DNA from 3 places in the Sedimenticola thiotaurini genome. Region 1 is predicted to be linked to each of the others. Evidence: predicted binding sites of a transcription regulator. Region 1 holds the regulator's gene; each other region holds the start of a gene.
What was found. Region 1 encodes FliA, which starts transcription of late flagellar genes. Its sites were predicted from a motif close to GCTAAAGTTNNNNNNNNNNCNGCCGATA; they were not measured.

Region 1 (10,716 bases):
GTGCGGTGCTGCTGATTCCGGCCCTGGCCGTCGGCCTGCTGGTGGCCATGTTCCAGGCGGCCACCCAGATCAACGAGATGACCCTGAGTTTTATCCCGAAACTGATCATCGTGGTGGTGGTGCTGATGATGGCGGGGCCCTGGATGCTGCAGGTTATTATCAATTTCACCGTAACCCTCTTTGAGGGTATACCGGATTTTATCGGTTGACCCCGGGGTGGACTGATGATCTTTACCGATACCCAATTGCAAAGCTGGCTGGCCGCATTCTTCTGGCCGTTTGTACGTATCGGTGCATTGATCCTGTCTGCGCCCATTCTCAGTTCGCGCCAGACACCAATAATATTCCGGCTGGCTTTCGTGCTGGTGCTGACCTGGGTGCTGGTGCCGGTGATTCCCGCCTCCCCGGTGGTGGACCCCTTCAGTGGGGAGGCATTCATCATCCTGCTGCAACAGATCCTGATTGGTGTGGCGATGGGCTTTATTCTGCAGATGGTGTTCGCCGCCCTGATTTTTGGTGGGCAGGTGATCGCCTACAGCATGGGGCTGGGGTTCGCTTCCATGGTGGATCCGCAGAACGGTGTGCAGGTACCGGTGGTCTCCCAGTTCTATCTGATATTGGCCACCCTGCTGTTCCTGGTCCTGAACGGCCACCTGGTGCTGATCGAAATACTGGCACAAAGTTTCCACACTTTTCCGGTGGCGGTCAGCGGGCTCAGTCAGAACGGCTTCTCCGAAATCGTCGGCTGGGCCAGCCGGATGTTCAACGCCGGACTGTTGATGTCACTGCCGGTGGTAGCGGCCCTGTTGCTGGTCAATCTCGGGATGGGCGTGATTGGTCGGGCAGCGCCGCAGCTGAATATCTTTGCGGTGGGATTTCCGATCTCCATTCTGATCGGTTTCGTACTTATCTGGATTACCCTGCCGGATGTCATGGGTAACTTCACCGAGTTACTGGAAGAGGCTCTGGGCCTGATCCAGCGGCTGCTGCTGATTGCGGGGTGATGCATGGCAGAGAATGAAGATGGCCAGGAGAAAACAGAAGAGCCGACAGCGAAACGCCTGGATGATGCCAAAAAGAAGGGGCAGATAGCCCGTTCAAAAGAGCTGAACACCATGGCTATCACCCTGATCGGTGGTATGGCTCTGGTTGCAATGAGCGGCATGATGGGGGAGGGGCTCTCCCAAATCATGAGCAGTAATCTGAGCATACCCCGGGTTGATATGTTTGAGCCGATGGCGATGCTGCGTCGGTTGGCAGCCAGTATGCAGGATGCCCTGCTCATGCTGGCGCCGTTCTTCGTGGTGGTGGTAGTGGTGGCGGTACTCAGTTCCATCGCCCTGGGGGGGATGGCATTCAGTGCCCAGGCGCTGGCGCCGAAACTGAGCAAGATGAATCCGTTGAAAGGACTGAAACGGCTCTTCTCGCTCAAGGGTTTGATAGAGCTGGCCAAGGCGATGGCCAAGTTTTTTCTGGTGGGTGGCGCCACCGCGTTGGTGCTGTGGCTTACCCTGGACTCCTTCATTCAGCTTAGCGGTATGGACCTGGGTTCGGCGATGAGCGAGCTGGTCAATCTGATCGGTTGGGCGTTTGTGCTGATCTCCTCAACCCTGATTCTGGTGGCTGCTGTCGATATACCGTTCCAGATCTGGGATCACAAACGGCAGATGAAAATGACCCGCCAGGAAGTTCGGGAAGAGATGAAGGAGACCGAGGGTCGGCCCGAGGTTCGGGGGCGTATCCGGCAGCTGCAACGTGAGATGGCGACCCGGCGCATGATGGAGGAGGTGCCGAAAGCCGATGTGATTGTCACCAACCCCACCCACTATGCGGTGGCCCTGCGCTATAACCAGGCGCGTATGAACGCACCGGTGGTGGTGGCCAAGGGGACCGAACTGGTGGCTGCCAATATTCGCCGGGTGGGCGCCGAAAACGAGGTGCCGGTTATCGAATCACCTTCGTTGGCCCGTGCCATCTACTTCCATACCGAACTGGGGGAACCGATACCGGCGGGTCTCTATCTGGCGGTGGCCAAGCTGCTGGCCTACGTGTTTCAGCTCAGGGCCTATACACCTGGGCAGGGTCGCAAACCGGTGATGCCCGATGAGCTGCAGATTCCGGATGAACTGAAGGTGCCTGAGTGATTTACCTGGAGTTGGGATGATGGATGCAACAGCAATCCTGAATAATGTAAAAGCGTCTGGTCTGCGTGGTCTTGGCGCACCCATGGTGCTGGTGATGCTGTTGGTGATGGTGGTGATTCCCCTGCCACCACTGGCCCTGGATATCTTTTTTACCTTCAATATCGCCCTGTCGCTGATTGTGGTGATGGTGGTGGTCTACACCATGCGGCCACTAGAGTTCAGTGTGTTCCCCAGTCTGCTGCTGGTGGCCACGCTGCTGCGCCTCTCCCTGAATGTGGCCTCCACCCGGGTGGTGTTACTGGAAGGGCATCAGGGTGGTGATGCGGCCGGCAAGGTGATCGAGGCGTTTGGCGCCTTTGTTATCGGTGGCAACTATGCGGTCGGCCTGGTGGTGTTTGCCATTCTGGTGATTATCAATTTTGTGGTGGTGACCAAGGGTGCGGGACGGGTATCCGAGGTGAGCGCCCGGTTCACCCTGGACGCCATGCCGGGTAAGCAGATGGCGATCGATGCCGATCTCAATGCAGGACTCATCGATCAGGATGAGGCCAGAGTGCGGCGCGATGAGGTGGCCCAGGAGGCCGATTTTTACGGCGCGATGGATGGTGCCAGCAAGTTTGTCCGGGGTGACGCGGTAGCGGGTATTCTGATCCTGTTCATCAACATTATCGGTGGTCTTGCAATCGGTATGCTGCAGCATGACCTGGATCTCTCAACTGCGCTGCGGTTTTATGCCCTGCTGACCATTGGCGATGGTCTGGTGGCGCAGATTCCCTCCCTGCTGCTCTCCACCTCCGCAGCCATTATTGTCACCCGGGTGGCCTCCTCCAAGCAGGATATGGGAGGGCAGATTGTCACCCAGCTGTTCACCAATCCGAAGGCACTGATAATCACCGCCGTAGTACTGGGCATGATGGGCATTATCCCCGGCATGCCCAATTTTGCCTTCCTTACCCTAGCGGCCCTGGCCGGTGGCGGTGCCTGGTGGATCATGCAAAAACAGCAGCGTGCCCAGGTGGTGCCGGATGTGGAGCCCATGCCAGAGCCTGCACAGGCACCGGAACAGAAGGAGCTGACCTGGGATGATGTACAACCGGTGGATATTATCGGCCTGGAGGTGGGGTATCGTCTGATCCCCCTGGTGGACAAGAACCAGGGTGGTCAGTTGATGAACCGGATCAAGGGGGTGCGTAAGAAGCTCTCCCAGGAGTTGGGCTTCCTGGTGCAGCCGGTACATATACGGGACAATCTGGATCTCAGCCCTGGCGGCTATCGGATCTCCCTCAATGGCGTGGTGATCGGTGAGGCGGAGATCTACCCGGATCGGGAGCTGGCCATCAATCCTGGCCGGGTGTTTGGTACCTTGCAGGGCGTGGCTACGACTGATCCGGCGTTTGGTCTGGAGGCGGTCTGGATCGATGCCGGACAGCGGGACCAGGCGCAGACGCTGGGCTATACGGTGGTGGATGCCAGTACCGTGGTGGCCACCCACCTGAGCGAGATACTGCAATCCCATGCCCATGAGCTGATTGGCCATGAGGAGGTGCAGCAGTTGATGGAAGTGCTCGCCAAAAGCGCCCCCAAACTGGTGGAGGATCTGGTGCCCACCGTCTTAAGCCTGGGGCAGATATTAAAGATTCTGCAGAACCTGCTTTCGGAGGGTGTGCCCATTCGGGATATCCGCACGATTGCCGAAACATTGGCGGAGTATGCTCCCCAGAGTCAAGACCTCGGCGCTTTGACGGCCCGGGCCCGGGTTGCGCTTTCCCGTTCGATTGTTCAGCAACTTGTTGGTCCTGTTGAAGAAATCCCTGTTGTGGTGCTCGATCCTGGATTGGAACAGATATTGCAGCAAACTATTCAGCCTGCCCAGGATGGGGGTGTCGGGTTTGAACCCGGCCTGGCGGAACAGCTGCAGAAAGCGTTGGTTGAAACCGCTCAGCAGCAAGAGACAGCAGGACAGGAGAGTATTCTTTTGGTCGCAGCGCCGATTCGCATGTGGATGGCGCGATTTGTTAAACACAGCGTACCGGGAATGAGTGTGCTCTCCTACAACGAGATACCGGACAACCGCAAAATCAAGGTGGTTGCCACGGTGGGCAGGCCAAGTGCAGAAACATAAGGCAGCCACCGCTACACGATCGGACACCTCGGCATGGTGACTTAAACAGGCCGTTTGATCGGATAGCTGGCTGCGGGGAAAGTCAGGTATGAAGATTAAACGCATTTTCGCGCCGGATATCAGGCAGGCTCTACGACAGGTTCGTGAGACACTGGGCTCCGACGCCGTGATTCTGTCGAACAAGAAAGTTGATGGCGGCGTCGAGTTGATGGCGGCCATTGATTATGATGCCGCCGCTTTTGCAGACGAGCCGCCGCCCCCTGCCCAATCCGTATCCCACAAGGTTCGGCCCCTGCACCAGGAGGAGAGACCTGTCGCCCCGACCCGGGAGCGAGATTCTAAAGTAGCCTCTGTGACCGAACTGAAAGAGCAGGTGGTTCCCAAAGTGGAGTGGAGCCAGGATCCGGTGCTGGTGGAGATGCGTCAGGAGATGAAGGCGCTGCGTCGCATGATGGAAAACGAACTGTCCGGGCTGAGCTGGCGGGAGATGGCGGATCACAAGCCGGAGAACCGGGACCTGTTCAGGAAGTTGATGGAATTGTCCATCACGCCGGATATCTGCTGTGAACTGGTGGAGCTTGTTAGCGATGCCACCAATGCGGACCAGGCGTGGCGAAAGGCGCTTTACCATCTGGCGGCAAAAATGGAGACAGTGGGCGATGATCTGCTGGAGCAGGGTGGCGTATTCGCCCTGATCGGACCCACCGGGGTAGGCAAGACCACCACGGTGGCAAAGCTGGCGGCCCGTTTCGCCCTGCGCCACGGCACCCATCAGATCGCACTGATCTCGACCGATAACTACCGTATCGGTGCCCAGGAGCAGTTGAACACCTACGCCAGAATACTGGACGTGCCGGTGCGCACGGCGAGTACCCGGGAGGAACTGGCTGTTGCATTGAACGGCCTGACCGGCAAGCGACTGGTCCTGATCGATACCGCCGGAATGAGTCAGCGGGATGTCAGGCTCAGTGAACAGCTCTCCATGCTGGATGTGGCCGGACAGGGTGTGCGCAGTTTTCTCACCCTCTCTGCGGCCACCGACTACTCATCTCTGATCCAGACGATCGGCGCCTTTGGCACTGCCAGGCCGGAGGCCTGTATTCTCACTAAGGTGGATGAGACCGGCTCACTGGGCGGGGCGCTGTCCGCGTTGATCCATAAGGCGTTACCGCTGGCATTTGTCGCCGATGGCCAGAAGGTGCCGGAAGATCTGCACCTGGCCCGTTCACACACACTGGTCAGCAAGGCGGTCGCCTGTAGTACCGGAGAAGGTGGGTATTCCGATGAATACCTGGCACTGGCCCTCGGAGGTGCGAGAGCAAATGCTCATGGCTGACGCAATTACAGATCAAGCAGCAGGATTAAGACGCATGGTACAACCCAGACCTGTACGAGTGATCGCCGTTACCGGAGGTAAGGGCGGCGTTGGAAAGACCAACATATCGGTCAATCTGGCCGTTTCAATGGCTGAAATGGGGCGTCGCGTGATGCTGCTGGATGCCGACCTCGGTTTGGCCAACATCGACGTGGTGCTCGGCTTACATCCCCAGTATGACCTGTCCCACGTATTGAGCGGTGAGCGCACCCTGGAAGAGGTGGTTCTGCAGGGGCCTGCGGGTATTCGGGTTGTGCCGGGTGCCTCGGGTGTTCAGCAGATGGCTGAGCTGAGCGCGGCGGAACACGCCGGATTGATCAGGGCCTTCAGTGATGTCGGCAATGATCTGGATGTACTGATTATCGACACCGCAGCCGGTATCTCGGATACGGTGGTGAGCTTCAGCCGGGCGGCACAGGAGGTTATCGTTGTGGTGTGTGACGAACCGGCGTCGATTACCGATGCCTACGCCATGATCAAGCTGTTGAATCGGGAGTATGGTCTGGACCGTTTCCGAATCCTGGCCAACATGACCCGCAGTGCTGAAGAGGGGCGCAACCTGTATAACAAGATGTGCCGGGTTACGGACCAGTACCTGGATGTTATGCTCACCTACATGGGCAGTATTCCGTATGACGAAAATCTCAGAAAGGCCGTGAAATCACAAAAACCGGTGGTTCAGGCCAATCCGCGTAGCCATATAGCAAAAATATTCAAGAATCTGGCGCAGAAGGCCGATAACTGGCCTGTACCGGATGGCGCTGGTGGTCATCTGCAGTTCTTCGTGGAGCGGCTGATCCAGTACAGCAGCCAGAATCAGGAGATGAGCCGGTGAGCGGGCTTGCTAGCTATACGGCCATCCAGGAGATGGATGCGGATACGCTGGTGGATCGACATGCGCCGCTGGTCAAACGGATTGCCTACCACCTGATGAACCGATTGCCGCCCAATGTGCAGGCGGATGATCTGATTCAGGCGGGAATGATCGGCCTGCTTGAAGCGAGCAGGAATTATGATCCCAGCCAGGGAGCGAGTTTCGAAACCTATGCCGGGATCCGAATCCGGGGCTCCATGCTGGACGAGATCCGGCGTAGCGACTGGACTCCCCGTTCCGTGCACCGAAAGGCGCGTATGGTGGCAGACGCCATGCGGGCCATCGAAAATGAACAGGGCCGCGACGCACGGGATGTGGAGGTAGCTGAAGTGCTGGATATGGATCTGGTCCAGTACCATCGGATCCTGCAGGATGCCGCCGGTTGCAGAATCTTCAGTATTGAAGAGTTGCAGGCAGTTGGCGAGCTTCCGTTTGATGGCGACAACACTGAGTCGGCCGGTCTGTTCGAGGGGATGCAGCGGGATGCATTCAAACAGGCCCTGGCAGAGGCGATTGCCGGTCTGCCGGAACGAGAGAGATTGGTGATTGCACTCTATTACGATGAAGAGATGAACCTGCGGGAGATTGGACAGGTTCTGGGGGTCAGTGAATCGAGAGTGTGCCAGATTCACAGCCAGGCAACACTGCGGTTACGTGCCCGTCTAGCAGATTGGTTGTCCGATGCAGACAAACTCTGATCGGTCGGTAAAAACAAATAATGGCATCGAGTTTGGAGGTTGCCTTGAATAAAAACATGAAGATTCTCATTGTGGACGACTTCTCCACAATGCGACGGATTATTAAGAATCTGCTGCGGGACCTGGGGTTCACCAATACCCAGGAGGCAGATGATGGTAATACCGCGTTACCCATGTTGCAGTCAGGTAACTTTGATTTCCTGGTAACCGATTGGAATATGCCCGGCATGACCGGTATTGATCTGCTCAAGGCAGTGCGTGCCGATCCGAACCTGGTCAAGCTTCCGGTGCTGATGGTAACCGCCGAATCGAAGCGTGAGCAGATCATCGAGGCGGCCAAGGCCGGAGTCAATGGTTATGTCGTCAAGCCGTTTACTGCGGTGACCCTGGAAGAGAAGATCAACAAGATTTTTGAACGTGTAGATAGCTGAGCGGCAATCATGACGAATCCGTCTGGAGAAATACATGGACATTGACGAACGTCTGATGCTGGCCAAGCAACTGGTGGCTCACCTGGAAGCAGGGAACGAAGCGGAGGCGATCCATGTTAGCTCTCAGCTCACCGAAGGCATTGAGAGCAAACTGTTTCTGGAAGTGGGTCGTCTGACCCGCGAACTGCATGAAGCGATCAATGAATTTTTGCTGGACCCACGCATCAACGAGATGGCCCAGGTGGATATTCCGGATGCCAGTGAGCGACTCACCTATGTGATCAGCATGACGGAGAAATCTGCCAACACCACGCTGGGTGCGGTGGAAGCCAGCCTGCCCCTGGCTGCTGAACTGGGCAGCAGGGCAAGTGAAATATCGGAACAGTGGGAGCGGTTCCGCAAGCGTGAACTCTCGGTGGACGATTTCAGAGAGTTGAGCCGTGAACTGGCCGAGTTCCTGAATCTGACCAGTGAACGATCGAAACAGCTGCATGCCCACATGACCGATGTGCTGATGGCACAGGATTTTCAGGATCTGACCGGCCAGATTATCCGGCAGGTGATTACCCTGGTGCACGATGTGGAGGACAAGCTGGTGCAGCTGGTCCGGATATCGGGTTCCAAATTGCCAGAAAAACAAAAAGACGCAGATAAACTGGAAGGGCCGAGCGTTCCCGGAATTGATCAGGGTGATCTGGTCAACGGGCAGGATGACGTGGACGATCTGCTATCCAGTTTGGGCTTTTAGAGGTGTGGAAGTATGGCCATTGATATGGATGACGAGATCCTTCAGGACTTCCTGATTGAAGCCGGGGAGATACTTGAGCAACTGAATGAACAGTTGGTGGATCTGGAACATCGTCCCGATGATTATGACCTGCTCAATGCAGTCTTTCGCGGCTTTCATACCATCAAGGGTGGTGCCGGATTCCTCGGTATTGATCCCCTGGTGACGGTGTGTCACCGGGCGGAAGATGTCTTCAACGTATTGCGTCAGGGACAACGGCAGGTTGATCCGGTACTGATGGACGCCGTGTTACAGGTGCTGGATGTGGTGAACGAAATGTTTGCCCTGGTCCAGTCCGGTGAAGAGCCGGACGAGGCGGATGCCCAGCTGATAGAGACACTGCATCAACTGGCGGTGCCGGCCGGCGAGTCTGTCGAGGCGTCGCAACAGGTCGATCAGGCTGCCGTGGCACCGGCGCCGCAAGCGGAACCGGAACCGGAACAGGCGGTCACCGTCGAGGAGATGGTGGCCGAGGGGGCGGATGCCCCCCAGTCAGATCCTGCTCTCGGTGGTGATGAGATCACTGAAGAGGAGTTCGAAAAGCTGCTCGATCAGCTGCACGGCACCGGCAAACATGGCGGTGTGCCGGTATCGGAAGAGGCCACATCGGCAGCAACGCCACAGGCGGCTGACGGTGACGATATTACGGAAGAAGAGTTTGAGGCCCTGCTGGATCAGTTACACGGCAAGGGGAAATTCAATGGTGTGCCCGCTGCCGAGCAACAGGCCGCTGGCGAGGCCACACCAAAGACCCCCGCTGCGGCCTCTGCCAGTTCGGATGAAATCACCGAAGATGAGTTTGAGGCGCTGCTCGATGAGCTGCATGGCAAGGGCAAGTTTGGCGCAATCAATGGAGCGGCGGCAACTCCGGCCAGCGAGTCGGCCCCGGCCTCGGCTAAACCGGCAGCTGCGCCGGCACAAGCGACTGGGTCAGGCGCCGCAAAACCGGCGCCTGCAATCAAACAGCCAGCGCCGGCCAAAGCGTCAAAATCACCTAAACGAACGGATGACCCGCAAGCACACGCCCGCAAACAGCCGCCGGCAGAGACCACTATTCGGGTAGACACTGCCCGGCTTGATGACATCATGAACATGGTGGGTGAGCTGGTGTTGGTGCGCAACCGGTTGGAGACCCTGAAGGCCAAGCTGGGGGATGAAGAGGTGGCCACGGCGGTGGCCAACCTGGATGTGGTGACCTCTGACCTGCAAAACTCCGTGATGAAGACCCGGATGCAGCCGGTGAAGAAGGTCTTCGGCCGCTTTCCCCGGGTGGTCAGGGATCTGGCTCGCAGTCTCAAGAAAGAGATCGACCTTGAACTGCACGGTGAAGAGACCGATCTGGATAAAAATCTGGTGGAGGCGTTGTCGGATCCCATGGTTCACCTGGTGCGCAACGCGGTGGATCACGGTATCGAAAGTCCGGAAGAGCGCGAAGCCGCCGGTAAACCACGGGTGGGTAAAGTGGTGCTCTCCGCCGCGCAGGCTGGTGATCATATTCTGCTGACCATTGCTGATGACGGTAAGGGTATGGATCCCGATGTGCTGCGGCGCAAGGCTGTCGAGAAAGGCATGATGGATGAAGAGGCGGCGGCACGGCTGGATGAGAAAGAGTGTTATAACCTGATCTTTGCGGCCGGATTTTCAACCAAGACCGAAATATCCGATGTTTCCGGGCGTGGCGTGGGCATGGATGTGGTGAAGACCCGTATCGCCCAGATGAATGGCCAGGTGGAGATCGATTCAGAGTACGGAAAGGGCAGTCTGATTACGATTAAACTTCCGCTGACACTGGCAATCCTGCCGACCCTGATGGTGGTGCTGGGTACCCAGCCGTTTGCCCTGCCGCTGGCCAACGTGGTGGAAATATTCAATCTCGACCTGGAACGGACCAATGTGGTGGATGGTCAATTGACTATTATGGTGCGGGAGCGGGCGTTGCCGCTGTTCTATCTGCACCAGTGGCTGGTTCCCAACAGCAACCGGGATAACCGGGAATCAACCGGTCATGTGGTGGTGGTCACGGTAGGGAATACCCAGGTCGGTCTGGTGGTGGATCACCTGATTGGACAGGAGGAGGTAGTCATTAAGCCGTTGGGTGCGCTGCTGCAGGGATTGGACGGCATGGCCGGTGCTACCATCACCGGGGATGGCAATATCGCTCTCATTCTCGATATTCCAGGATTACTGAGGAAATATGCTCGTCGCTGAACACAACTATCGTAACCCGGGGCAGTTTGCCGCTCACAACATGGAGGATAACGGTTAAATGGTTGCCTCCAGGGTTC
Region 2 (10,716 bases), 690 kb from region 1:
GTAAGGCAGGTTGTATTTCTGCGGATTGGTGTTGGGCACCGGCTGGTAGTTGGTGTCAAACAGATTGGTGCCGCGCGTGGCCAGCCCATTGAGCGCCTCCTGCACTTCAGCGGCCCACCCGCGGGCGGTCTGGATGATATTTTCAAAACCGCCGTGGCCGATGATGAACCGGGAGAGCAGTTCCTGGGTCTGTTCGGTAGCCACTTCCAGCTCGTCCGAGTGCTTCTCTGACTCATCCATGTCGGTCTTAATGCTTTTGCTCAGTTCGGCAATCTCGCTGACGTTGCGATGGGACTCCTGATTGGTGATGGAGAGCTCCTCGATAGCGGCACTGATCTCGATCAGCTGGCTGTTGACCGCCTCAAAATCGTGCATCATCCGGTGGAACTGGGTTGCGGTTTCAGCGACCACCGCCTGGGTGTTCTCCGTATAGCTTTTGATCTCCTGGGTGCCGGTCTTGGTGTTCTCCACCAGATGGGACATCTCATTGATATTCTTGCTGATTTCCCCCGTGGCACTGTTGACCTTGTGGGACAGGTTGCGTACCTCATCTGCGACCACCGCGAACCCCCGGCCGTGTTCACCGGCCCGGGCCGCCTCGATGGCGGCATTCAGTGCCAGCAGGTTGGTCTGATCGGAAAACTCCTGGACCATGGAGAGTATGGTGCGGATGTTTTCCGAGTTTTTGCTCAGGAGGTTGACGGTTTCGTTAAAGCCCTCCAACAGTTTACTGACCGCGGCCACCTGTTCAGTCACGGTGGTGAGCCGCTCTGACGAGTGGTTGGCCTCTTTCAGGTTGGCGCTGTTCTGTTCCGATATGGCGTTGGTGTGGCGGGCAATTTCATCAATGGCTCGGGTCGCTTCTCCGCTGGATTGGAATACCTGGGTCGCGTTCATCTCCTGGCGATCGGCCCGCAGGTGGGCGGAATGGAGCATCTTGTCCAATCGGGTCGCCCCCACCGCCACGCTGACTGTGCGGCGGCGGGTGTTGTCGATAATGTTACGCAGACTCTCGGCGAAATGGTTGTAGGCGTTGGCCATATCAGCAATCTCATCCTGAGTCGTGATCGGCAGTGTGGCTGAGATGTCGCCATCATTTTCAGTGATCCCGTCCAGTATCCGGGTGATCCCTTGGATCGGACGCAGAAACAGGTGGCGCATGTAGAGTATGATGCCGACGGCGACCAGAACCGCGAGCAGGGTGGCACCGAGCATGATTGTCAGGTGGCGATCCAGCAGGGCGATGCCGGCTGGGTTGTCGACCAACAGGGCGCGCATATCGTTGATGTTTTCGTAGACCAGCCAGAACGTCAGGAGCTGAAACAGCAGCAGGAAAACCACATTGCCGACGATTTTACGGGTGAGTGTGTGGAAAAAAAGCTTCTCGATTTGAGTGTATAGGCTCATGGTGCGATCTCTGATCTTAATAATTATTGCGTTGGAAGTTGTCACTCCCGATTCCTCCTCCTGTGACAGTTCCCGTGTCAGTGACCGTCTAGGCGATGAGCTCTGTTGGTCTTCCCTTAGTCGATCCGCAGTGGGCGGTCCTCCTGTATGCGGGCCTATCAGGTTTTCGGTCGTAGATCGAAATTCTTTAATCCTCTCCAGTGGGTGAAGGAGCGCTCGCCCTATTTGGAACCGCCCCGATAGGTGTCCGTCAGCCTAAACCATTGCGGGAATTTATGGTGCTGCCGGTGTGTCAGGTACTGGCCGGATCTGATATATCACTGATACACCATAGTTGGTAAGATACCGGCACATTGGATGCTGTGAGTTCCGGGGGGGCCAGAGGAGGGTGAACGGCGTATCAGGCGGCGCAGGTGTCCCGGAAATGTTGGTCACGCCAGGAGAGAATGCAAGATATGATCGAGTTTCAATACCACCTCGACCTTGATCCCGGCTCACGGGCATTGGGAGTGGCACTGAATGAACGGGACCAGCATACCCAGGCTCACTCCCGGCGCGTAGTCGGGTTCTCCCGGCTGATCGGTCTCGCCTGTTCTCTTGAGAAGGCCGAACTGGCCGTACTGGAACTGGGCGCTTTTTTTCATGACATCGGTAAAATCGGCATCCCCGACCATATCCTGTTAAAGCCGGAACATTTCACGGAGGCGGAGATGGAGGTGATGAAAAGCCACTCCGTAAAGGGGGAGGGCATCGTCAGAGAGCTGAACCTCCAGGCGGGGGAGCGGGTGGCCAAGGCGGTGAGGCATCACCATGAGTTTTTCAATGGTGAGGGTTATCCGGACGGCTTGCAGGGAGAGGAGATACCGATAACTTCCCGCATTATCTCCGTGGCGGACAGCTTTGACGCCATGACCAATTACCGCCCCTATCATAAAGCCCGTTCTGTTAGCGCGGTGCTGGATATTATGTCGAGCGAGGCCGGAAGCAAACTTGACCCCTATCTGGTGAACAAGCTGGAGTTGCTGGTTCAGAAAGGGAGCGACAGGACCATTGGGTGAACATTTTAAGCCCCTATGCCGCTGCAAGCGACCAACCACGCCACCCGGATGGTGTGCCCGTTTTCAGGAGGCTGGTTCCGGTGCCTTTACTGCATAATGTGTTAGTCTCTACTGTTTCAGCAGGGAGCAGATCGGAGCCGGGATGCGGATCACCAGAATAAAAACTCACGCAATATGATAACAGCCAACGTACTGGAGCAGATTCCGCTTTTCTCTGATATGAGCCGTGCCGACCTTGAACTGGTGGCGCTGCACACCCAGGAATCAGTTTGTGAAAAAGGAAATTATCTGTTCCGTGAAGGAGACAGGGCGGACTACCTTTATATCCTGATCTCCGGCCTGGTACAGATGACTGCCAAGGGACCCGGCGGACAGCAGACGGTGATAGAGATACTCTATCCGGGTGACTCCTTTATCCTTGCCGCGGTTATCACCGGCAAGCGGTTTCTGATGTCGGCGGAGGTTGTCAAGCGGGCGCACGTACTCAAGATACCCGGTGACCAGCTGATTGAACTGATCCGCCACGGAGGAGACCTCGGTCTCAGGATGATGGCGACCCTCTCCACCCAGTACCGCAGCATGGTGCGGCAGGTGAAGAACCAGCGCCTGCGTACCACTGCCCAACGGGTGGCGGCTTTCCTATTGGACCTGGCCCATGACCAGGAGCGGGGCGAAAACCAGATTACCCTTCCGCACAGTAAAAAGATGCTGGCCGCTCTTCTGGGTATGTCGCAGGAGGGGCTCTCCCGCACATTCAGCGCGCTGCGGGAGCAGGGTGTGGAGATCGATAACAAACAGGTTCAGATCGCCTCCGTTTCTAAATTGCGGCGTTTCTGTGGTTTCAGCGCGGTGTTGGATGCATCGGATCGAACCACTGGCCCTAACACCTGATCGAAAGCCCCGGCCCGGGGAAATCCAAGCCAAAGGGTACCGACTATCCCACTTGTTCCAATGGCGATGGAGCCTCACCGCTCGGGCGGCGGTAGGCTGATTCCACAAAACGTGCTATCCCTTAAAAGGCGGGCCGTGGGACGATACCTGCAGGCTGCTTGAATGGTTGATTAATACCGGGGGACATGTGGATCAATATCGACAGGCAAATGGCATCAGGTTGCACTATCTGGATTATCAATCGGACGGGGTGACCTTACTGCTTATGCCCGGCCTGACCGCCAATGCGCACGCTTTCGATGGCCTGGTGGCTGCCGGACTGGTGCCGGCGGTGAGATTGCTGGCCCTGGATCTGCGTGGCCGCGGGTTGAGCGACAAACCGGAGACGGGATACAGCCTGGCCGATCATGCGGCGGACGTTATCGGTCTGCTGGATCAGCTGGCGCTGGACCGGGTGATCCTGGGTGGCCACTCCTATGGGGGACTGCTGGGCCTCTACCTGGCGGCGCACTACCCGGAGCGGGTGGAAAGACTGGTGGTGATAGATGCCGCCGCAGAGATGCATCCGGATACCCGGCAGCTGATACAACCGGCCATTGATCGACTGGGTAAACCGGTGCCATCCTGGGAGACCTACCTGGCTGCAGTGAAAGTGATGCCGTTCTTTTATCACTGGTGGGACCCGGCCATTGAGAGTTATTTTCGTGCCGATGTGGAGACGCTGCCGGATGGTCGTGTGGTGTCCCGCTCATCACCGGCAGCCATAACCGAAGCGGTGGAGCATGTACTGGCTGAGCCGTGGCTGGAGAAACTGCCCCTGATCGGTCAACCCACCTTGCTGTTGAATGCCACCGGCAGTTACGGTCTGCCCGGTGCGCCGCCACTGCTGCCGCCTGAACAAGCGCAAGCAACCGTGGCGGCCCTGCCCCGGGGGCGCTACTGCGCGGTGCCGGGTAACCACATGACCATGCTGTATGGCGCCGGGGCGGATCGTATTGCTGAGGAGATTATCCGCTTTGTGACCAGTTGATCGGTAAGACACTCCTGGGCGGCGGTTTATTGCATGGGCACAGGCGGTGCCGATAAAAATGTCGGCGGGCCGCTATGATAGGGAAGTGGTGGGACTGATCCGGATTTCCAGTCAGAACGGAAATGGGCGGTAGTGAAAAACCAGGAGTATTCGAATGAGAATAGCCGTGTATGGCAGTGGTGGTGTGGGTGGTTACTTCGGCGGCCGCCTGGCCAATAGTGGACATCAGGTGGGGTTCATTGCCCGGGGCGCCCATCTGCAGGCGATGCAGCAACAGGGGCTGGTGGTGGAGAGCATTAACGGGGATTTCACGCTTCCGTCGCCAACCGCTACGGATAACCCGGCGCAGATCGGTCCTGTGGACCTGGTGCTGGTCTGTGTCAAGAACTGGCAGGTGGATGAGGTGGCCCGGGCCATGGCGCCCCTGATCGGCCCGGATACCTTTGTTGTCTCCCTGCTCAATGGGGTGGAAGCCCCTGACCGGCTGGGTGAGGTGCTCGGGCCGGAACGGGTGCTGGGTGGCGTGGCGAAAATATTCAGTTTTATCGAAAGACCGGGACTGATTCGTCATATCGGGCATGAACCGACCCTGATGCTGGGGGAGCTCGATGGCACATCCAGCGCCCGTCTGGAACAATTGGCGACGGCATTGACGGAGGCCGGTATCACAGTGGAGCTGCCCGATTCCATCCTGTCGGCGATGTGGAAGAAATTTCTGTTTATCACCGGCTGGGGTGGACTGGGGGCGATCAGCCGGGCGCCGATCGGCATTCTGCGTGAGCAACCGGAAACGCGTGCGATCATTGAAGCCTGTATGCAGGAGACCCGGGCGGTCGCCCGGGCGGCCGGTATCGACCTGCCTGATGATACGATCCCCCAGACCTGGGCATTTATCGATGCCCTGGAACCTGGCGGTACCAGCTCTCTGCAACGGGATATCGCTGCGGGCAGGCCGTCGGAGATCGACGCCTGGAATGGTGCCGTGGTGCGTCTGGGGCAGCGCTACGGCGTGGCCACACCCGCCCATCAGTTGATCACCGGTGCATTGATGCCCCTGGAGCGTCGGGCCCGTGGCGAGTTGACCTTCTGAACGTCAGTTATCAGTCCACAGATTTTCAGATTCCCCCTATAGTCAATCGGGTTGTTTCGGTTAACATTTGGCCACTGTTTAAATGTTGTAGTGAGAGTGCAGGTCGATGGGGTTGTTAAGTTTATACCGAAGGTTTCAGCGCAAACGGGAACCAGTTAATCAGGATCGCCGGGTCAACCGCCGAATAAAACCCCGCGCGGGGACCACGGTGCTGATTGTGGATGATTCCCGCACCGTGCGCCGGCTGATGAGCAATATGCTGCAGCAGTCCGGTTACCGCACACTGGAGGCGGAAGATGGTGCACAGGGCATTGAGCTGGCGCGTACCCACAAACCGAATCTGATTTTCATGGATGTGATGATGCCGGGCATGGACGGGTTCCAGGCAACCCGGAAACTGCAGACCGACGTGGACACCCAGGATATCCCGGTCATTATTGTCAGCGGCAACCAGCAGGCCACCATCCGCACCTGGGTGCGGAAAATCGGCGCCAGAGGGTTTATCGCCAAACCCTTCGAGCGGGGCGAGTTTTTCCGGCGGCTGGAGCGTGCCCTGTATTGATCCGACCTGTCCTCCGGGACCGGAGAGATCACCCCCGGCTCATTCCGGCCCGGTTGCCCACTGCCCTCCAGGCACCCGGTCGGAGCCGGCGGCAACAGCACTTCCCGGGTAGTGTTTGGCGTTTTACCGCAGGACCGGCAGCGCCTGACAGCGCTGGGTCAATTTCAGTACGGAGTGCAGCGGCACCCCGTTATCACTCTGACCGGGTATCGATAGCACCATGGGACCATTGAAGGGGATAAGGGTACTGGACCTGAGTCGTGTACTGGCCGGTCCCTGGGCAACCCAGTTACTGGCCGATTACGGCGCTACGGTGTGGAAGATCGAGCGACCCGAAGTGGGGGACGACACGCGCCACTGGGGTCCCCCGTTCCTGAAGGACGGGCAGGGTGCCGATACCAGTGAATCCGCCTACTATCTCTCTGCCAATCGCGGCAAGAAGTCCGTCGCTGTGGATATCACCACCCCCTCCGGTCAGGCCATTATCCGGCAGTTGGCCAGCCGGGCCGATGTGCTGGTGGAGAACTTCAAACTGGGTGGGCTGAAAAAGTACGGTCTCGATTATGCGTCCCTGTCGGCGGAACATCCCGGCCTGATCTACTGCTCCATTACCGGCTTCGGTCAGACCGGTCCGGATGCGGGGTTGGCCGGTTATGACGCCATGGTACAGGCGCGGGGCGGTCTGATGAGTATCACCGGCGAACGGGATGATCTGCCCGGCGGTGGCCCCCAGAAGGTCGGTGTGGCCGTGGTGGATCTGATGACCGGGATGTATGCGGTCAGCGCCATCCTGGCGGCACTGCATCACCGGGATAGAAGCGGCGAGGGGCAATATATCGATCTGGCACTACTGGATACCCAGGTCGCCTGGCTGGCCAACCAGGGTATGAACTATCTGGTGAGTGGCGAGGCGCCGGGGCGTCAGGGAACTGCCCATCCCAATATTGTGCCCTACCAGGCGATGCCGACCCGTGATGGTTTTCTGATGCTGGCGGTGGGCAACGACCGGCAGTTTGCCGCCTGCTGCAAGGTATTGGGCCAGGCGGAGCTGGCCCGGGATGACCGTTTTGCCACCAATCGACAGCGGGTGAAGCATCGCCAGCAGTTGATTCCGCTACTGGAGTCCCTGTTCAGGAAAAAAACAACCACCGAGTGGCGTCGGTTGCTGGATGCGGAGCAGGTTCCCTGCGGGCCGATCAACAGTATCGATCAGGTGTTCCAGGATCCCCAGGTGCTGGCCCGGGGTATGCGGCTGGATCTGCCCCATCCGCTTGCCGGTCAGGTGCCCCAGGTGGCCAACCCGGTGAAGTTTTCCCGCACCCCGGTGGAGTACCCGGGCGCGCCCCCCCTGCTGGGGGCCGACACCGAAGCGGTATTGAACTGGCTGCTCGAAGAGTAACCGTCAGAATCTGGCGCTCGGTGCCGGGGCGTGACGACGGGTGGGCTGGAAGCTGAGCGGCAGTTGGTCGTGGGCGGCATCATAGAGCTGCTGCTGGGGCTGCCGGAACAGGACGCCGATCTCGTGGGGAGTGGTGTGGGTGATGACCGCCTTGATCTGCCAGGATGTGCGCCCCAGGGTCAGTGACAGATCCACCTCCATGCCGACCGGCAGGGTCAGTGCGTGGGTCTCCAGCAGTGCCCCATCGGTAGTCAGACTGCCCAGGGTGGCCGAGAAGGTGCGGCCGTGGTAGCCGATCTGGGCCGGTTGCAGCAGGTTGATATGGTTGTTCAGGAACGCATGGGAATGATTCATGTTCGATCTCTTTGCTGTTAGTCCTTGGTTTCAGGGCAGCAGGCTATCGAACTCTGATGTCAGACCGGTTGCGCAATGATTAAGGTTTTATGACACCTCAGGTGAGGGCGGCCACCAGCTGGCGCAGTGCCTGGCCCCGGTGACTCAGGGCGTTCTTCTGTTCCGGGGCAAGCTCGGCGGAGCTGCAGCCGAATTCGGGCACCAGGAACAGCGGGTCATAGCCAAAGCCGTTCTCCCCCTGGGGTGCATGCAGGATACGCCCCTCCCAGGTGCCCTGGCAGATCAGTGGCGTGGGGTCGTCGGCGTGCCGCAGATAGACCATGACACACTGAAAACGGGCGGTGCGCTCTTCATCCGGAACGCCTTCCAGGTCGGCCAGTAGTTTGTCGTTGTTGGCCTGATCATCGCAGGCGGGCCCGGCAAAGCGGGCTGAATAGATCCCCGGCGCACCCTGGAGTGCATCCACTTCGATACCGGAGTCATCGGCGATTGCCGGCAGGCCACTGTGGCGCGCGGCATTACGCGCCTTGAGGATGGCGTTCTCCACGAAGGTCAGACCGGTCTCTTCCGCCTCCGGCGTGTCAAATTGACTCTGGGGTACCACCTGGATCTCCTGTTGCGACAGCAACTGGTTGATTTCACGCACTTTGCCGGCGTTGCTGCTGGCCAATACCACCTTTTCTCCACGATGAGTTGCTGTCATGACACGGTTTCCTGCTGTGAATTGATGAAGAGGATTCTACCCCGGAACACGGCTGTATGGGAAAGCTCGGTCAGGCTGTGTACAATCGGGCGGTTTTTGGCTCAATTAAAGGTGTTCTCAATGCTCGAAGTGGCGGGCCTGGCCTGCATCCGCGGTGACCGTAAACTGTTTTCCGACCTCAGCTTCACGCTGGAGGCGGGAGAGCTGCTGCACCTGCACGGTCATAATGGCAGTGGTAAGACCACCCTGATGCGCACCGTGTGTGGCCTGATGCGGGAAAGTGATGGTGAGATCCGCTGGAATGGCGAATCGATCCACCGACTGCGGGAGGAGTTCAGCCGGGAGGTACTCTTCATCGGGCATAAAAACGGTATCAAGGATGACCTGACCGGAGTGGAGAATCTGCGTGTATGCAGCACACTGGATGGCAATCCCATTACCGAGCGGCAGGCCTGGGATTCGCTGGAAAAAATGGGTCTGATGGGGCATGAGGATCTGCCCAGTCGAGTGCTTTCGCAAGGGCAGAAAAGACGGGTCGCGCTGGCCCGACTGCTGGTGAACAGATCCCGTCTCTGGGTGCTGGATGAACCCTTCACCGCCCTGGACGTGGCGGCGGTTGATTTTCTCCAGTCGATCATGCGTGAACACATAAATGGTGGCGGTATGGTGATGCTCACCACCCACCAGGAAGTAAATATCACCCGGGAACAGGTCAAGGAGCTGCGCCTGGGCTGGAAGGAGGATGGACGTGTTTAGCACTTTCAGGGCACTGGTGGGTCGTGACCTGTTGCTGGCGATGCGTCGACGTTCCGATCTGTTCACTACCCTGTTCTTCTTTGTCATCGTGGTGAGCCTGTTTCCGCTGGGTATTGGTCCGGAGATGAAGACCCTGCGTCTGATTGCTCCGGGGGTCTTCTGGGTGGCGGCCCTGCTCGCCTCCATGCTGGCGCTGGAGCGGCTGTTTGCGGTCGATTTTGAGGATGGCGCGCTGGAGCAGATGCTGCTCACTCCCCAGCCGCTGTTTATTCTGGTACTGGCCAAGATCGTGGCCCACTGGCTGGTAACCGGCTTGCCCCTGGTGCTGATGGCTCCACTGCTGGGGCTGCAGTACGACCTCTCCAGTGAAGCGCTGGGTGTGATGGTGGTGTCACTTTTATTGGGAACGCCGGCCCTGAGCCTGATCGGTGCCATCGGTGCGGCTTTGACCCTGGGGCTGCGTGGCGGCGGTGTGTTGGTCTCGTTGCTGGTCCTGCCTCTCTATATTCCAGTGTTGATTTTCGGTTCGGGAGCGGTAGAGGCTACCGCGTCCGGTCTGGGCGGTCAGGGGCATATCTCCATGCTGGGTGCCATTCTGGTATTATCCCTGCTGTTGGCGCCGTTGGCCGCTTCGGCGGGATTGCGAATTTCCGTGGAGTAGCAGGAGAAATGCGTGCTACTTTTGGCTGCGGATTTGTCCTTAATCAAAGCTGGTCCGTGACCAGGTTGGGAATATATCAGTAGCGGTATTAATTTATCTGGCGGATGGGGGAACCAAACCCCGTTTGTATTATCAAACGCCCGGAGCAGTTGGTCTTAATATAATCCAATGAATTCAAGATTAATTAACTGGTTCAAGTTTTCATCACCAGCCACTTTCTATCCCCTGGCGGGTCGTATGGTGCCGATTTTTACCGTGCTTGCCGTTGGCCTGATTGCTGTGGGGCTCTACATGAGTTTCTTTGTGGCACCCACCGACTACAAGCAGGGCGAGGGGTACCGCATTATTTTTGTGCATGTCCCTGCCGCCTGGATGTCCATGTTCATCTACCTGATCATGGCCTTCTGGGCCGCTGTCGGACTGGTGTTCAATACCCGCCTGTCGGGCATGATGACCCGTGCGCTGGCACCCACCGGGGCCATGTTCACCTTTCTGGCGCTCTGGACCGGCGCCTTCTGGGGTAAACCGATGTGGGGGACCTGGTGGGTATGGGATGCCCGGCTCACCTCCGAGCTGATTCTGCTGTTTCTCTATCTCGGCTATATGGCCCTGCAGGGCGCAATCGACGATACCCGTCGGGCGGACCGGGCGGGCGCTCTCCTGGTGCTGGTGGGCGTGGTGAATATCCCGATCATCTATTATTCCGTGCAGTGGTGGAATACGCTGCATCAGGGGGCCAGTATCAGTTTGGATAACGGTTCCAAGATGGGCGAGACCATGCTCTGGACCATGCTGATCATGGCCC
Region 3 (10,716 bases), 540 kb from region 1:
TGAAACGGTGCTTGGATTGGTCGCGATCGCGGTGATGTTTCTGCTGATAGGTTTACGCATTCCCATCGCTATTGCCATGGCGACCGTGGGTGCCGGTGGTGGACTGATTCTGAACGGTTCGGAGAGTGTCAGTTTTATTATGGGATCACTGCCGTTTGAAACTGTCTTTCCCTACAGTCTCTCAGTCGTTCCGTTGTTCATCATGATGGGAGTATTTGCTGCCCGTGCCGGGCTTTCCAAGAGTCTTTATACAGCGGTACACGCCTTTATCGGTCATTACCGGGGCGGCCTGGGCATGGCGACTGTGGGTGCCTGTGCCGCCTTTGGCGCCATCTGCGGCAGTAGCCTGGCTACCGCCGCCACCATGAGCAAGGTAGCGATGCCGGAGATGCGCAAGCGTAACTATCACGACGGCCTGGCTTCGGCAAGTATTGCTGCTGGTGGCACCCTGGGGGTACTGATTCCTCCCAGCGTCATTATCGTCATCTATGCCCTGCTGACCGAACAGTCCATCGGCCAGATGTTTGCGGCTGCGATTATTCCGGGAATTCTGGCCACACTGCTTTATATGCTTGCGGTGTGGGGCCAGACATTGATTGATCCTGCTGCCGGACCGGCGGATGAACGGGTGAGGGCGCGCGGGCGTATTCAGGCGCTGCTCAATGTCTGGCCGGTACTTTTGCTGTTCGGCCTGGTTATCGGCGGCATCTACCTGGGCTGGTTTTCTCCCACTGAGGCGGCTGCCATTGGCGCCTTCGGTGCCTTGTCGCTGGCGCTTTTGAAACGGAAGCTGACCCTGGATGTGTTCCTGGACTGCCTGGGTGAAACCGCCACAACCAGTGGCATGATCTTCATGATTCTGATCGGTACGGCGCTGTTTAACTATTTTATCGAGACGACCGGTTTGCCCCATCAACTGGTGGCCTACGTGGATCAACTCGGCTGGGCACCGTTGGCCATATTGCTGGTGCTGATCGTTTTCTATATTCTGCTCGGCTGTGTAATGGATGCGCTCTCCATGCTGCTGTTAACGCTGCCGTTTGTCTTTCCCCTGATCCAGTCGCTCGGGTTCGATCCAATCTGGTTTGGAATTATCATGGTATCGGTGGTGGAGGTGGGGCTGATTACGCCACCTGTCGGCATGAATCTGTTTGTCATTATGGCCACAACACCCGATCTGAAATTGGGCACAATCAGCAAGGGAGTGATACCTTTTCTGATGGCGGACGCCGTGCGGGTAGCCCTGCTGGTCCTGTTCCCGGCGCTGGTGCTCTGGTTGCCTTCCTATATGCAGTAGATAAGGAGTAGACTATTGGCTACACTGGAGTGGAGTGAAAGCTACAGCGTTGGTATTCCACGCCTGGATGCACAACACAAGGTGCTGATTCGGGTGATCAACCAACTGGAAGAGGAGCGACGTACCGGTGGTTTGATCGTGGCGGTATTTGCCGATCTGCGCCGTTATGTAAAAGAACATTTCCGCGATGAAGAGGCCATGATGCGGGCGGCCGATTATGCGGATCTCGAGCCACATATCCAGGGGCACCGGCATTTCGAAGAGTGGCTGACATCCATCGAAATGGCCTATAACAGTGGCGGCACATCGGCCTATTACATAGCCGAGAGCGTACATCAATTTCTCAAGGACTGGCTGATTACCCATATCCTCGCCAAGGACATGGCGTACAAGGAGACCTTGACCAGACAGATTAACGATTAAGCGGCGTTGCAGGACGAGGTATTACAATGGAGCTTGCCAGCTTTCTTCCCTATCGCTTTTCCGTATTAACCAACGACATTTCAAAAAGTATCGCCTCTATCTATTCAAAACGATTTCATATCTCCATCCAGGAGTGGCGTATCATCGCCAACCTGGGTGACCGTCAGCCCCTGTCAGCCAACGAGATCGGCGCCCATGTTAATCTGGACAAGGTGCAGATAAGCCGGGCACTGAACAAACTGATCGACAAGGGATTGGTGCTGCGTACGCTGGACAAGGTGGATAAACGTAAATCCTCATTGCGGCTGAGTCGCAAGGGACACCGCCTGTACGAGAAAATTGTACCGATCGCACTGGAGCGGGAACGCCAGTTACTCGCCGCACTGAATCGACAGGAGCAGGCCCAGTTGAACCGTATTCTGGACAAGCTGGAACAGCGGGTGCGGGCGCTGCCGGATATCAATCCGGAGTGAGCGGGTGCCGGGATGAGAGGGATAACTGAATCCCGCTTCCGATACGGCTCCCTCTATTCCATGTTTGTCTGGTACTCCCCGCGTCGTGCCGCGCCGTTCAACCCGGCGCGCCGGTAGAGGGCCGCCTGAGCCGCAGCCACATTGTCGGGATCACCCTTCCAGGCCAGCAGGGCCGGTTGCTGAAGCGCCCGACCGTAGGAGAAGCTCAACTCCCAGGGTTGTGGCGCCAGGGCGTTCATGGCATTGAGATTGGCAGTGGCCTGTTCCGGTGACTGTCCACCGGAGAGGAAATTGATACTGGGTAGGGCCGCCGGCACTGTACGGCGCAGGATACGCACGGTCTCCCGGGCCACTTCCTCCGGCCTGGCCTGGTGGGGATGCCGGTTGCCCGGTGTCACCATACTGGGTTTCAGCAATGCGTGTTCCAACACCACCCGGTGCCGGTGCAGGGCGTGAAACAGGGCGTGCAGCACCACCTCACTCACCTCCGCGCAGCGCTGTATATCATGCTCCCCATCCATCAGGACCTCCGGCTCCACAATGGGTACGATGCCCTGGGACTGACAGATGGCGGCATAGCGGGCCAATACCTCTGCATTGGCTTCGACGGCCAGGGGGCTCGGGGTATGGGAGGAGATGTGATAAACGTTACGCCACTTGGCGAAGCGTGCTCCCTGTGCCTTGTAGCCGGCCAGTCGCTGCTCCAGACCATCCAGTCCCTGGGTGATCTCATCACCGGGGGCATTGGCCAACGGCCCCTTGCCCTTGTCCACCTTGATACCGGCAACCACGCCTTGCAGGCTGGCCAGTTCCGGCAGCAGTGTACCCTCATCGGTACGCTGCTCCAGTGTCTCCTCAAACAGAATGATGCCGCTGATATAGTCCCCCAGCCCGGGCGTCTCCAGAATCAGGCTGCGGTAACGGCGGCGTTGTTCTTCGGTGGATTCCACACCGATGGCGTCGAATCGTTTGGCAATAGTCGGGTTACTCTCGTCAGCCGCAAGTATCCCTTTACCCTTCTGTACCAGCTGTTCAATGGTTTCCTGCAACTCATCCTGTATAGCCATTGCTCTGCACTCCCATGCATGCGTCCAATCTGCCGCTCTGATACCAGTATAGTCAGTGAACCACTCACCCGGGTCACTCAGGCATAGTCCACCGGCAGGGCGGTGGTGTATTTGATCTGCTCCATGGCGAAGCTGGAGCTGACGTCCTGGATATCCACCTTTTCGATCAACCGTTTGTAGAACTTGTCATAGGCGGTGATGTCCGGCACCACGACCCGCATCAGGTAGTCGATCTCACCGCTCATGCGATAGAACTCCACCACTTCGGGGAAGGCCGATACCGTGCGGGCGAATTCATCCAGCCAGGCGGCATTGTGGTGGCGGGTCTTGATGGAGACAAACACGTCCACACCCAGGTTGATGCGACTCCGCTCCAACAGGGCGACCCGCTTGCGGATCACACCGCTCTTTTCCAGGTTCTGTATGCGTCGCCAGCAGGGCGTGGTGCTGAGTCCGACCTGGTCGGCAATCTCCGCCGTAGTCAGATTGCTGTCCTGTTGCAGAAGGTTCAGTATTCTCTTGTCTGTCTTATCCATGAAAAAATATACTGTAATTATTCAATTAAGTAGAAAAATAACATAAATAATCCCCCTTTATACAGATAATGGAGAAACAACTGCCTGCCGTCACGGTGTAGGATAGGGTGGAATGCATGCACAGGGGTAGGCGAGTAATGAAACAGCTCAAACCGGACTATTTGCGCAGCCAGATCATCGGTATCGATACGGTATTACAGACTCCGTTTGGAGAGCGTTGCATGGTTTACGCAGACTACACCGCGTCGGGTCGGGGAGTGCAGTTTGTGGAGGAGTACCTGCAGCGCATCCTGCAACTCTACGCCAACAGCCATACCGAGGATGACACCAGCGGCCGTACCACCACCCAACTACTGCATCAGGCCGAGCAGGTGATCAAACAGGCGGTGAATGCCGGCCCGGACGGTTGTATCATCGCCTGTGGCAGTGGCGCTACCGGCGCCATCGATCGTATGCAACAGATAGTGGGGGTGAAACTGCCGGCGGCCAGCCGTCAGTTGCTGGACTTCCTGTGGCGGGGATTTACCGGAGAGGAGCAGGCGGAGGCCTTTGCCGACTACTGCCGAAGCCATCAGCCGGTGGTGTTTGTGGGACCCTATGAACACCACTCCAACGAGGTCTCCTGGCGCGAAAGTCTGGCCACCGTGGTGGAGGTTCGCCTGGATCAGGATGGCGGTATCGACCTGGCGCATCTGGAACGGCTGTTACAGCGGCCGGAGTACCAGGGGCGTTTACGTATCGGTTCTTTCTCCGCCGCCTCCAATGTGACCGGGATGAAGTCCCCGGTACATGAGATTGCCGTACTGTTGCATCGTTATGATGCACTGGCATTTTTTGACTACGCTGCCAGTGCGCCCTACGTGGAGATCGATATGAACCCGCCGCCGCAGCCGGACGGTGGCGATGCCTCACTGGATGCCGTGTTCATTTCGCCCCACAAGTTTGTCGGCGGACCGGGTGCCAGTGGCGTCCTGGTGTTTGACAGGCGTTGTTACCATGCCGAACTGCCCCCCAGTGTGGCGGGTGGTGGGACGGTTGATTATGTCGGGCCCGACAGCCACGACTTCATCCGGGATATCGAGACCCGGGAGAATGCCGGCACACCGGGCATTCTGCAGACCCTCAGGGCTGCCCTGGTTTTTCAGATCAAACAGGCGGTAGGGCAGGATGTGATCGATCAGCGGGAGCATGCCTATCTGCGGCAGGCGTTGACGCGTTGGGGCCGGCATCCCCATATCGAGATTCTGGGCAACCCGGACCCGGAACGGCGCATCGGTATTGTATCATTCAACCTGAAGGGCCCGGGGGGACGCTATTACCACCCCCGTTTCATTACCACCCTGCTGGATGATCTGTTCGGCATCCAGAGTCGGGCGGGCTGCTCCTGTGCCGGCCCCTATGGCCACAAACTGCTGGGCATTGACGATGCCATGGCCGAAGAGTTCCGGGCGGTTATCGCGGATGGTCACTGTGGGATCAAGCCGGGTTGGTGCCGGATCGGTTTTCACTATCTTTTTGACCAGGCAGAAGTGGACTATCTGTTGGATGCGGTGGAGTTTGCAGCCGAGTACGGTTATCGGTTTCTGCCGCTGTACCGGTTTGATTCGGCCACCGGTCTCTGGCACCACGCCGGGCAGGTCCGCTCCACAGTCCGCCTTTCCCTGGACGAGGCGCTGGCGAACTCCTCTCCATCAGGGGAACAGCTCTCCCCCCGACAACGGCAGCAGCACTACAGCGCTAATCTGGCGGCGGCCCATCGATATGCCGCGGGACTGGAAGATGTTGGTGGTGACGAGATAACTCTGAAAGGGGACCAGGGAGCGCTGCAGTTTTTTCTAGTTACCCGGGAGAGCCTTGAGGACTGACAGACTCCGTCTGGACTCACAACAGATCCGCATCGCGGTGGCTAAAAGTGGCCGCGATGCGGAATCTGTAGCGGTCGCTTAGACCTTGAACTGTGCCATCTCTTCGCGCAATTCAGAAGCCAGTCCGGCCAGCTGTTTGCTGGTCTGGGCGATCTGCTCCGAGTGATCAGCGGTCTGCCCGGTGACGTCACTGATCGCGGTGATGTTGCGACTGATCTCGCCGGCCACCATGCTCTGCTGCTGGGCGGCAGTAGCGATATGCTCATTCATCTGGCTGATGGTGTTGATGGAGTGGGTGATCTTATTCAGGGATTCACCCACATGGCCCGCCTCGGCGACAGTGGCTTCCACCCGCTGCTGACTCTGGGACATCATGTTGGCGGCGTTCTGGGACTGCTGCTGCAGTCCTTCGATCATTCCCTGGATCTCCTGGGTGGCCTGGTGGGTGCGGGTTGCCAGGGTACGCACCTCGTCCGCCACCACGGCAAATCCACGCCCCTGTTCGCCGGCCCGGGCCGCCTCAATAGCCGCATTCAGGGCCAGCAGGTTGGTCTGTTCGGCAATATTGGTGATCACTTCCACCACCTTGCCGATACCGTCACTGTCCGCTTCCAGTTGTCGGATTACGTCGAACGCCTGGTTTACCTCACTGGCCAGCGCGTTGATGCTGGCGATGGCGCTGCTGACCACCTTGCCGCCCTCGGCCGCCTCTGTATCGGCATGGTTGGCGGCATCCGAGGCGTTAGCGGCGCTGCTGGCCACTTCGTTGGAGTTCGCCTCCATCTCGGTCATGGCGGTGGCCACCTGTTGACTCTCCATCTGCTGGCGCCGCACACCCTCGATACTCTGGGTAGTGATGTCGGTCAGGTGGGTGGACTCCTCAGCCAGCTGCTGAGTCGAGTTATTGACATGGTTGATGATGGAGCTGAACTTCTCCATCATCAGGTTGATGGCCTGTGCCAGCCGCCCCAGTTCGTCACTGGAGTGGTCACTCGCCCGTAGACCGAGGTCCGATTCCCGCTCAATCGTGCGAACCAATTCGGTGACCCGACGCAGCCGTGCAACGACCAGCTTTTTCAGGATGAAGCTGATGATGATGAGCCCGCCGATCAACAGGGCAGAGTTGAGGCCGATATTGGTCCACAGCTCCTTGAGCACTTTATCGTCGAGTATCTTCAGGGAGTAATCGACCCGCACCGCGCCGAGCACCTCATTTTCCGGAACCGGGTGGCAGAGCAGGCAGTTGGTGCCGCGGTAATCTTTCTTGGCAAACATGGGCAGGATCACGGTCAGCACACGCCCGTTCTCATCTCTGTAAAGCTCGTCGATCTTTTCACCGGCCAGGGCGCGTTTGTCCAGATCATCCCGGATCTCGTTCTGTTCAGTGCCAGCGCCGTAAGTGTCGATTATCGCCTTGCCGCGAATAATGCGGGCGTCCAGTACGTCTTCCCGGGCGATGACCTTTTTGCGCGGGATCTCCTTGTTGGCCATGCCGCCGGTCAACATCAGGGTGTTGACGTTGTCGAAATAGGAGTCTGCCAGGGTCTCTGTCTGATCCATGACCATATGCTCGACCAGATCCCGCTGGCTGTTGAACTGATAGAGCGCGGAGACGATCAGGATAATCAAAAACAGCACGACTAATGCAAGGTCGATTTTGGTGCTGATGGAGAGACCGCTGGCGCGATTATTACTGGCTTTTTTCATCTAGGAATCCCGCAAGTATCAGTTTCAAAAAGGTAAGGACTAAAAAAACCGGTTGCTTTCCAGTTTTTATTTCGACTTGTTGGGCAGTTTCTTTAGGTGTTGAATTTCTAATTGCACCATAAATGACCTGTATCAATATCCATGCCATTCCCGTGCTGGGGGTGAGGAATCTGTGTGCAAGCAACGCAAATCTGTAAAATAGCCGCTCTTTTATGAAATGGGCCCCCTGTTGTGAAGGTAGAGTCGACAATTCCTGCGCTGGAGATACTGGATGGTTGCCTGATTCAGGATCGCCACCGATTGCGGCGGCAGATCAGAAACCTGCGCAGAAAACAGCGCGACGGTCAGGTCCCGGAGGCCGAGCTGACACGCCTTCAGGAGCGGATTGAGCGATCCCGCAAGGCGGTGGAGCTGCGCCGGCAACGGCTCCCCGCAGCCCATTTTCCGGATGAGTTGCCGATTAATGAACGACGTTCGGAAATCGCTGAACTGATTGCCGGGCATCAGGTGGTCATTCTGTGCGGTGAGACCGGTTCGGGCAAATCGACCCAGTTACCGAAAATCTGTCTGGAACTGGGGCGGGGTATATTTGGCCGCATCGGTCACACCCAGCCGCGCCGTATTGCGGCCCGCGCCCTGGCCAGCCGTATCTCCGAAGAGCTGGGCCGGGAACTGGGGGATTCGGTAGGTTACAAGGTGCGTTTTCATGACCGGGTCGGGCCCAACAGCCACATCAAGCTGCTGACAGACGGTATGCTGCTGGCGGAGATCCAGCAGGATCGCTACCTGAACGAATACGATACCCTGATTATTGATGAGGCCCACGAACGTAGTCTGAATATCGATTTTCTGCTGGGTTACCTGAAGGAGTTGCTGCCGAAACGTCCCGATCTGAAGCTGATCATCACCTCGGCGACCATCGATCCGGAGCGATTCGCCAGGCACTTCTGGGATGCACCCATTATTAACGTCAGCGGGCGAACCTATCCGGTGGAAGTGCGTTACCGGCCGCCCCAGGATGAGGGGGGTGGGGAGCGGGATGATGCGCTTCAACAAGCCATCCTGGAGGCGGTGGATGAGCTGTCCCGCATCGACCGGGGCGATATCCTGGTGTTTCTCAGTGGTGAGCGGGAGATCCGTGAAACCGCCGAAAATCTGCGCAAGCATAAACTGCCATTGACCGAAGTGCTGCCGCTATACGCGCGACTGGGTCCCGCCGAGCAGGCGCGGGTGTTCCGCAGCGGCGGCAGCCGGCGCATTATTCTGGCTACCAATGTGGCGGAGACCTCGCTCACGGTACCCGGTATCCGCTATGTCATCGATGTTGGCTATGCCCGGATCAGCCGTTACAGCCATCGCAGCAAAGTTCAGCGCCTGCCGGTGGAGCGGATCTCCCGGGCCAGTGCGGATCAGCGCAAGGGGCGCTGTGGTCGGGTGGCGGCAGGTGTCTGCATCCGGCTCTACAGCGAGGAGGATTTTAGCGCCCGGGCCGAATTTACCGAACCGGAGATCCAGCGTACCAACCTGGCTTCGGTCATTCTGCAGATGCAGTTGCTGGGTTTCGGGGATATTGAACAGTTCCCTTTTGTTGATAAGCCGGACAGCCGCCTGATTAAAGATGGCTACCGGGTGCTGGAAGAGGTCGGCGCGATGACCGGTGATCGCCAGGTGACAGCCATCGGTAAGGCGCTCTCCCGCCTGCCGGTGGATCCCCGGGTGGGACGGATGCTGCTGGCAGCGACGGAAAACCGGTGTCTCAATGAACTGCTGGTGATCGCCGCGGCCCTGAGTGTGCAGGATCCGCGGGAGCGTCCCATGGAGAAACAGCAGGCAGCGGACGAGGCGCACCGTGAATTCCGCCACGAAGAGTCCGATTTTCTCACTATTCTCAACCTTTGGCGGCACCTGGAAGAGGTGCAGCGACACCTTTCGCGGCGTAAATTCCAGGCCCACTGCCGGAGCCGCTTTCTCTCCTGGACCCGGGTGCAGGAGTGGCGCGATATTCACCACCAGCTGCGTGGCCAGTTGCACGAAATGGGTTATCGGGAGAACGAGGAACCGGCCGACTATGAGGCGATTCACCGTTCGCTGCTGAGTGGCTTGTTGAGCTATATCGGTATGCAGCAGGGCGGCAAGAATCGCCAGTACCTGGGTACCAGAAACAGTCACTTTTCCATATTTCCCGGATCGGGCCTGTTTAAAAAGCAACCGAAATGGGTGGTGTCGGCGGAGCTGGTCGAGACCAGCAAACTCTACGCGCGCACCGTTGCCCGAATCCAGCCGGAATGGGTCGAGACGATCGCCGGGCACCTGATCAAACAGAGCTATTCCGAACCCCATTGGGAGAAGAAACGGGGCCAGGTGGCGGCCTATACCCGGATCACCCTGTTTGGTCTGCCGATAATTCCCCGGCGCAAGGTCAATTACGGGCCGATCAACCCGGTGGAGGCGCGGGAGATATTTATCCGTTCCGCCCTGGTGGATCAGGATTTCCAGACCCGGGCACCATTCTGGCGACACAACCGACAGGTGATCGACTCGATTCATCTGCTGGAGGAGAAGACCCGCAGGCGCGATCTGCTGGTGGATGAACAGACACTGTACGACTACTACGACAAGCGGATTCCGGCCCGTATCTACAGCGCCGCCCAGTTTGAAAAGTGGCTGCGGGAAGCGAGCAGAGAACAGCCTAAACTGCTCCATATGCGCATGGAGGATCTGATGGTCAACAGCGCCGACGATACGGCTGACCTCTATCCCGACACCTTTGCCATGAACGGGCTGCGTCTGCCACTGGCGTACCGGTTTGATCCCGCTGACCCGGCAGATGGGGTCAGTCTCAGGATTCCCCAGGCGGTACTCAACCAGGTATCGGAGGCCCATACCGACTGGCTGGTGCCCGGGTTGTTGCGGGAGCGGATTATCGCCCTGTTGAAGTCCCTGCCGAAATCCCTGCGTAAATCGTTCGTGCCGGTGCCTGATTATGCCGACGCCTGTCTCAAGGTGATGACTCCATCGGATAAGCCACTTACCCGGCAGTTGTCGGAGCATCTGCACCAGATGACCGGTGTCTACATCCCGGAAGATGCCTGGCAGGAGAGTGATCTGGAGAAGCATCTGCGGATGAATTTTCAGGTGCTGGATGAGCAGGGGCGTGCACTGGGAGAGGGGCGAGAATTACAGCAGTTGAAAAAACAGTACGCCAGCCAGGGGAGTACAGGTTTCCACCCAACCAGCGAAACCGGGTTGGAGCGGGAAGGGGTGACGGACTGGGACTTTGGTCCACTGCCCCGGTCGGTCACGCTGGAGCGGGCCGGCATCAAACTGCCAGGATTTCCCGCCCTGGTG

Region 2: the regulator FliA is predicted to act here: its motif matches at 1,572-1,599, upstream of AAY24_RS10555 (methyl-accepting chemotaxis protein).
Region 3: the regulator FliA is predicted to act here: its motif matches at 7,438-7,465, upstream of AAY24_RS04700 (methyl-accepting chemotaxis protein).

What each region holds. Positions count from the first base shown of each region.
Region 1 covers NZ_CP011412.1:1,601,103-1,611,818, reverse strand. Annotated here, with positions in the region: gene fliQ (flagellar biosynthesis protein FliQ) at 1-209, shown strand, start outside; gene fliR (flagellar biosynthetic protein FliR) at 225-1,004, shown strand; gene flhB (flagellar biosynthesis protein FlhB) at 1,008-2,144, shown strand; gene flhA (flagellar biosynthesis protein FlhA) at 2,161-4,266, shown strand; gene flhF (flagellar biosynthesis protein FlhF) at 4,355-5,602, shown strand; gene AAY24_RS07280 (MinD/ParA family protein) at 5,637-6,476, shown strand; gene AAY24_RS07275 (RNA polymerase sigma factor FliA) at 6,473-7,213, shown strand; gene cheY (chemotaxis response regulator CheY) at 7,270-7,644, shown strand; gene AAY24_RS07265 (protein phosphatase CheZ) at 7,679-8,392, shown strand; gene AAY24_RS07260 (chemotaxis protein CheA) at 8,405-10,639, shown strand; gene AAY24_RS07255 (protein-glutamate methylesterase/protein-glutamine glutaminase) at 10,698-10,716, shown strand, end outside.
Region 2 covers NZ_CP011412.1:2,294,225-2,304,940, reverse strand. Annotated here, with positions in the region: gene AAY24_RS10555 (methyl-accepting chemotaxis protein) at 1-1,407, opposite strand, end outside; gene AAY24_RS10550 (HD-GYP domain-containing protein) at 1,863-2,465, shown strand; gene AAY24_RS10545 (cyclic nucleotide-binding domain-containing protein) at 2,640-3,356, shown strand; gene AAY24_RS10540 (alpha/beta fold hydrolase) at 3,544-4,386, shown strand; gene AAY24_RS10535 (2-dehydropantoate 2-reductase) at 4,541-5,476, shown strand; gene AAY24_RS10530 (response regulator) at 5,694-6,038, shown strand; gene AAY24_RS10525 (CaiB/BaiF CoA transferase family protein) at 6,259-7,437, shown strand; gene AAY24_RS10520 (hypothetical protein) at 7,441-7,791, opposite strand; gene AAY24_RS10515 (XTP/dITP diphosphatase) at 7,889-8,494, opposite strand; gene ccmA (cytochrome c biogenesis heme-transporting ATPase CcmA) at 8,615-9,250, shown strand; gene ccmB (heme exporter protein CcmB) at 9,243-9,911, shown strand; gene AAY24_RS10500 (heme ABC transporter permease) at 10,080-10,716, shown strand, end outside.
Region 3 covers NZ_CP011412.1:1,063,698-1,074,413, reverse strand. Annotated here, with positions in the region: gene AAY24_RS04730 (TRAP transporter large permease) at 1-1,297, shown strand, start outside; gene AAY24_RS04725 (bacteriohemerythrin) at 1,313-1,720, shown strand; gene AAY24_RS04720 (MarR family winged helix-turn-helix transcriptional regulator) at 1,747-2,193, shown strand; gene AAY24_RS04715 (class I fructose-bisphosphate aldolase) at 2,247-3,260, opposite strand; gene AAY24_RS04710 (Lrp/AsnC family transcriptional regulator) at 3,338-3,796, opposite strand; gene AAY24_RS04705 (aminotransferase class V-fold PLP-dependent enzyme) at 3,934-5,661, shown strand; gene AAY24_RS04700 (methyl-accepting chemotaxis protein) at 5,740-7,368, opposite strand; gene hrpA (ATP-dependent RNA helicase HrpA) at 7,600-10,716, shown strand, end outside.